Linked DNA regions of Paludisphaera borealis. Each later gene encodes a partner of the first gene's protein in a complex. Links are inferred from orthologs where the notes say so. Each region holds a gene or a part of one and is shown in the gene's direction. Other genes may lie near its edges.

What was found.
Region 2: the proteins of mnmG (region 1) and BSF38_RS11790 are in contact, whole or in part, in a solved structure (PDB 9HIP), measured with the Escherichia coli proteins. The link is inferred for Paludisphaera borealis from one-to-one orthologs.

What each region holds. Positions count from the first base shown.
Region 1 is NZ_CP019082.1:97,779-101,070, forward strand. What follows is about bases 255-3,230. They hold mnmG (tRNA uridine-5-carboxymethylaminomethyl(34) synthesis enzyme MnmG), read left to right. Parts: upstream 255-808; coding sequence 809-2,653; downstream 2,654-3,230. Other genes in these bases: tpx (thiol peroxidase), read right to left, coding at 255-569. Outside these bases: BSF38_RS00430 (M24 family metallopeptidase), read left to right, coding at 1-1; more of tpx, read right to left, coding at 39-254; BSF38_RS00445 (response regulator), read left to right, coding at 3,265-3,292. UniProt on the Escherichia coli protein: NAD-binding protein involved in the addition of a carboxymethylaminomethyl (cmnm) group at the wobble position (U34) of certain tRNAs, forming tRNA-cmnm(5)s(2)U34.
Region 2 is NZ_CP019082.1:3,043,114-3,046,313, forward strand. Bases 128-3,011 are described here. They hold BSF38_RS11790 (tRNA modification GTPase), read left to right. Parts: upstream 128-836; coding sequence 837-2,186; downstream 2,187-3,011. Other genes in these bases: BSF38_RS11785 (YidC/Oxa1 family insertase periplasmic-domain containing protein), read left to right, coding at 128-805; BSF38_RS11795 (RbsD/FucU family protein), read left to right, coding at 2,264-2,698; BSF38_RS11800 (tetratricopeptide repeat protein), read right to left, coding at 2,743-3,011. Outside these bases: more of BSF38_RS11785, read left to right, coding at 1-127; more of BSF38_RS11800, read right to left, coding at 3,012-3,200. UniProt on the Escherichia coli protein: Exhibits a very high intrinsic GTPase hydrolysis rate. Involved in the addition of a carboxymethylaminomethyl (cmnm) group at the wobble position (U34) of certain tRNAs, forming tRNA-cmnm(5)s(2)U34.

The sequences.
Region 1 (3,292 bases):
AGGCCAGGGCGAGGCGAGCGGCAAGGCGAAGCCAGGCGTCAAGCGCCGGCGGCGGCTTTCAGGGCCTTCAGGGCGGGCTCGTAGTCGGGCTCGGTGGCGATCTCGGGGACGATCTGGACGTAGGTGATCGTGTTCGAGCCGTCGACGACGAAGACCGCGCGGGCCAGCAGCGGGACCGGCAGCCCCTGGATCAAGACGCCGTAGTGCTCGCCGAAGCTGTGGTTGTGAGCGTCGGAGAGGTTCTTGACGTTGTCGATCTGGGCCTCGGTGCAGAACCGGGCCTGGGCGAACGGCAGGTCGGTGCTGACGGTGTAGGCCGCCACCTTGTCGCCCAGCTCCTTGAGGACCTCGGCGAAATGCTTCGTCTGCTTGTTGCAGACCGGGGTGTCGAGCGACGGCACCACGTTGAACAGCCGGGCCTTGCCCGCGGTGTCGGCCAGCGACAGCACCGCCAGGCCCGCGCCCACCGCCTGGAAATCCGGGGCCTTGTCGCCCGCCTTTAGCTTGGGGCCGACCAGCTCGACCGGGTTGCCCTTGAACGTCACTTCGCCCTTGCGCGTCTCTGCCATGGCTCGCGTTCCCATATGTTAACGAAAATTTCGAGGGGGGCTCGTCCCCAAATGGTCGTCGGACGTCTATCACCTTAGAGCGGGTCGGGAACCTCGGTCAAGCCGGGCGCGGCGACGACCCGAGGCGCGGGCGACTCGACCTCCTGCTCTGTTCGCGGGCGCGAATCCACCGCTAAAATGAACGGGCGAGGCGCACGAACGATCCACGAACGACCGGTGATGCGAAGCAAAGCGAGAACATGGGAAAGACACGCGATCCTTACCAGTTCGACGTGATCGTCGTGGGCGCGGGGCACGCGGGACTCGAAGCGGCCCTCGCGCCCGCCCGCATGGGCCTGCGCACCGCGCTTTTGACCATGAACTGCGACACGGTCGGTCAGATGAGCTGCAACCCGGCGATCGGCGGCGTGGCCAAGGGGCAGATCGTCCGCGAAGTCGACGCCCTGGGGGGCGCGATGGGCGTTTTGACCGACGCCACGGCGATCCAGTTCCGCCTGCTCAATCGAGGCAAGGGGGCGGCCATGCACAGCCCCCGCGCCCAGTGCGATAAGAAGGCGTACCAGTTCCTCGCCAAGCTGACCGTCGAGCGGCAGCCGAACCTCACGCTCCGCCAGGAGATGATCGAGACGCTCGACGTCGTCGACGGCCGGATCGTCGGGCTTCGCTGCCGGGGGGGGATTGTTTACAAGGCCGGGGCCGTGGTGCTGACGACCGGCACATTCCTCCAGGCGCTCATGCACACCGGCGAGGAGAAGACCGTCGGCGGGCGCGGCGGCGACGTCGCGGCCCTCGGCCTCTCGCAGAGCCTCCGGTCGCTCGGCTTCGAGCTGCGACGGTTCAAGACCGGCACGCCGCCCCGGATCAACGGCCGGACGATCGACTTCGCCAAGCTCGCCCCGCAGCCGGGCGACGCCGAGCCGGTCCCGTTCTCGTTCTTGACCGACCGGATCGAGCAGCCGCAGATGGAATGCCACATCACGGCGACCAACCCGGCCGTCCATGAGATCATCCGCGCCAACCTCCACCGCGCGCCGATGTACTCGGGCCAGATCCAGTCGACCGGCCCGCGCTACTGCCCGTCGATCGAGGACAAGGTCGTCCGGTTCGCCGACCGCGAATCGCACCAGATTTTCCTCGAACCCGAGGGCCGCAACACGCTCGAATACTACTGCAACGGGATCTCCACGAGCCTCCCCCGCGACGTCCAGGAAGCCGTCATTCCGCTGATTCCGGGCCTCGAAAACGCCGAGATCATGCGCTACGGCTACGCGGTCGAGTACGATTTCGCGCCTCCCGAGCAGCTCAACGCCACGCTCGAAACCAAGGCCGTGCCGGGCCTCTTCTTCGCCGGCCAGATCAACGGCACGACCGGCTACGAGGAGGCCGCCGCCCAGGGCCTGATCGCCGGGATCAACGCCGCGCTCGCCGTGAAAGGCGAGCCGCCGTTCGTGCTCGACCGCTCGTCGGCGTACATCGGCGTTTTGATCGACGACCTCGTGACCCGAGGGGTCGACGAGCCCTACCGGATGTTCACCAGCCGCGCCGAGTATCGGCTGCTGCTGCGCCACGACAACGCCGACCTGAGGCTCACCGAGAGCGGCCGCCGCGTCGGCCTGGTCGACGACGCCCGCTGGTCGCGGTTCGAAGCCCGTCGCGACGCGATCAACGGCCTGCGCGACCGCCTGACGACCACCCGGCGCGGCGGCGTGTCGCTGTTCCAGGTCCTGCGGCGCCACGAAACCACCTGGTCCGACCTGGTGGACCTCGCCCCCGAGCTGGCCGAGACCGGCTGGCCGGACGACGTCGTCGGTCAGGTGGTGATCGAGGCCAAGTACAACGGCTACGTCGGCCGGCAGGTCGAGCAGATCGAGCGGTTCCGCCGCCTCGAAGACAAGACGATCCCCGGCGACCTCGACTACGGGGCGATCCATCAGCTCCGGGCCGAGGCGCGCGAGAAGTTCGAGCGCGTCCGCCCCCAGTCGCTCGGCCAGGCGGGCCGGATCAGCGGCGTGAACCCCGCCGACCTCGCCACCCTGCTCATCCACCTCAAGCGCCGTGGCCCGCTGCCGACCCAAGACGCCTGAACCGAGCCCGCATCACATTGCGCTCGATTGCAACCCGCTCGTCGGAAATCGCCCCAATACCGGAAAGCCGCTTCGCGTCGTCGTCTTTCTCAGAGCGCGGATACTCTGTCACCCTCGGAGTCGTGAGCGACAACCGAGATTGACAGAAAGCCGCATTCGGTATTTGTTTGACAAATCGACATTTTTTGCCAATTCTCAGGCGATCCAGATCGCGTGATCGCCAGAGACCGCCTATTTTCTCTTTGCTCGGCCTGGAAATTGAGGGCGGCAGCGGGACTCAAGGCGCACGTGGAGCAGGGACCACGCCGGATTCCATCACGTAATCATCTGGATTGACAAACCAGAGGGGCATTTTACAATTGGCTGAATCGGCAAGATCGGCAAGATCTATAGCCTTCGCAGGTTTTAACGCCTGAGTCATTGCCACGGGTTGACCGTAAGCGAGGAAGACTGGTCAACCATCCCATCGATCGTTCGTAGGCGGTGAACTGGACAAGGATGTGTCGCACGGAGGCCGATCGAGAATCGTTTCGCGTCGCACGAGGGTCGTCAGGGTGGCGTCCCGTGGGTCGAGTCTCTTCTCGGTCGGGGAAATCGGGATTTCAACTACTATGAAGACCGTTTACACGACAGGCGAGG
Region 2 (3,200 bases), 2.9 Mb from region 1 along the record:
GTTCCCGCTGGGACGCAAGCAGGCCCTGATGGCCCAGCGCAGCCAGCAGCTTCAGCCGTACCTCAAGGAGATCCAGGAGAAGTACAAGGAAGACAAGGAACGCCTGACCAAGGAGACCTTCGCGCTTTACAAGAAGCACGGGGTGAACCCTGTCAGCGGCTGCTTGCCCGCCTTGATCCAGCTCCCGATCTTCGTCGGCCTCTGGCAGGCGCTCAACACGTCGATCTCGCTCCGGCACGCGCCGTTCTTGTGGATCAACAACCTCGCCGCGCCCGACATGCTCTTCAAATTCCCGTTCGAGATCACGTTCCTTGGCTGGTGGTTCAACCTGCTGCCGATCATCGTGGTCGCGGTGATGCTCGTGCAGACCAAGTTGTTCTCGCCCCCGGCGACGACCCCCGAAGCCGAGATGCAGCAGAAGACCATGAAGTACATGATGGTCTTCATGGCCGTGATGTTCTACAAGGTGCCCGCCGGCCTGGGATTGTACTTCATCACCAGCAGCCTATGGTCGATCGGCGAGCGTCTGCTGCTGCCCAAGATCACCCATGAAGCCCCGCCGGCCCCGGACAAGGGTGACGAGGGTTCCAACGGGTCTGCTCCGGCGACGCCCAAGCCCCCCAGCGGCATCGCGAAGTTCTGGACCCGGATTCTCGACGAGGCCCGCAAGGACCCGACCTACCGCAAGATGGTCGACGACCGCGACGGCGGCGCCGGCTCCAAGAGCAAGGACCGCCCCAACGGCGCCAACGACCGCCGCGACCGCGATCGAGGCAAGCCCCGCGCCCGCCCGGGACGGAAATGAGCTGACCAAATAGGAAGGGAGCGCGGCGACCGTGCTTTCGGCGTTTGATCCCGAAGACACGATCGCCGCGACGGCCAGCCCTCCGGGCGCGGGCCTGCGCGGGCTCGTCCGGTTGTCCGGACCGGCCGCCTGGCGGATCGCTCTCGGCGGGTTCAAGCCTGAAAACCCCGGGCCGCCCCGACGGTCGCCCCAGGTCGTCGCCGGGGTTTACCGACTTCCCGGCCTGCGCCCGCCGCTTCCGGCCAGCGTCGCGCTCTGGCCGGGGCCTCGAACGTACACCGGTCAAGAGCTGGCCGAGATCCACGCGCCGGGCTCGCCGCCGCTGCTCGCTTTGCTGCTCGGACACTGCCTCGACCGCGGCGCGCGGCACGCTCAGCCGGGCGAGTTCACGCTGCGAGCCTTCCTATCAGGCCGGATCGACCTGACGCGGGCCGAGGCCGTTCTCGGGGTGATCGACGCCCGCAATCAGGGGCAGCTCGACGCCGCCCTCGAACAGCTTGCTGGCGGCCTTTCGACGCCGATCACAGCCCTGCGCGATCGCCTGCTCGACCTCCTCGCCCACCTGGAAGCCAACCTCGACTTCGTCGATGAGGCCGACGTCGATCCCCTCGCCCGCGCCGAGCTGGCCGACGAGCTGGACGACGGGGCCAAAACGCTCGACCTCCTCGCCGGCCGGCTGGGAAGCCGCGACCGTTCGGCCGGGCATCCTCGGGTCGTCCTCGCCGGCCCTCCCAATGCGGGTAAGAGTCGGTTGTTCAACGCGCTCATGCGGGGCGAGCACGCCATCGTCTCGGCCCGGGCCGGCACCACCCGCGATTATCTGAACGGACTCTGCGACTGCGACGGCCTTGTGGTCGAGCTGGTCGACACCGCCGGAGTCGAGACGCCCGACGACGCCGTCACCGCCCAGGCCCAGAAGCTCCGGGCCGACGAGACCGACCGCGCCGACCTCGTCCTCTTGTGCGCCTCGGCCGACCTCGACGAGCCCATCGCCACGATCCAGGCCGACGACGACCGGCTTCTGCGGGTCTGGAACAAGAGCGATCTAGGCTCCCCGCCGGGTGACGGCGACTGGCTGGCGACGAGCGCCGCGGCGGGCGATGGAATCGCGGCGCTGCGTTCGGCCGTCGCGCGCGCGATCCGAGGCCAGCACCGCGAGGGCGACCTCGCCACGACGACCTCGGCCCGCTGCCGGGACAGCCTGATTCAAGCCGCCGCCGCGCTCCGCGACGCCTCGGCCACGATCCTCGACGGCGGCGGCGATGAGCTGGTGGCCCTCGATCTCCGTCTCGGCCTCGACGAGCTGGGCAAGGTCACCGGCGCGATCGTCACCGACGACGTTCTCGACCGCATCTTCCGGCGGTTCTGCATCGGCAAGTGAGTGCGTTCCGGCTGGAATAGGTTTATCTTGAATCGGTTCGATGATCCTCCTCCCTCGTTCCAGCCAGGACGAAGTTCATGCTCAAGAAAATCCCGAACATTCTGTCACCGGAACTGCTGCTGATGATCGCCCAGATGGGGCACGGCGACGAACTGGTGATCGCCGACGCCAACTTCCCGGCCGTCAGCAACGCGAAGCGACTCGTCCGGGCCGACGGCCACGGCGTGGCGGTGATCCTGGAGGCGATCTTGCAACTGTTCCCGCTCGACAGCTTCGTCGAGAAACCCGCCGCCGTGATGCGCCGGATCGACAAGCCCGGCGAGCCCGCGCCGATCTGGGCGGAATACCAACGCATCCTCGACAGCGCCGAGGGGCGGCACATCGCGCTCGAACAGGTCGAGCGGTTCGCCTTCTACGATCGCGCCAAGACTACCTTCGGCGTGGTCGCGACCGGCGAAGGGGCCCTCTACGGCAACATCATCATCAAAAAAGGCATCATCGCCCCGACCTGATTCTTCCCCCTCCCAGGCCGACGGCCCCGTCCGCGCCCGCCGCGTTATTGCGGTTCGTTGTGCTGCGGCTGGGGCGCGGCCTCGAGCGCGGGATGGGTCGCGCCGTTGCCTTCGGTCGGAGGGGGCGAAGTGGATGCGAGCGTCGGTTCGCGGCCTAGCAACTGGTCGAGATGGAGCCGCGCGGGGTCCGCGAAATCGGAGTGGTTGGTCAGCTTGAGAACGCGCTGAAAGTCGGCGATCGCGTTGACGGAATCGCCTTTTCTGGCAAAGCAGATCCCGCGATTGAGGTAACCCTCGACGTCGTTGGGACGTATGTTCATAAAATGATCGAAGTCGTCGGCGGCCGCGTCGAGTTCGCCCAGCTCGGTCCGGAGTCGGCCGCGGCGCAGGTAGGCGCCGGCGAGCTGGGGGTCGCAGCGCAACGCGTGGTCGTAATCGGTCAAGGCGGCGGCGTTCTCGCCCTTGGCCTCGTAAACGCAGCCGCGCTGAAGATAGGCTTCGC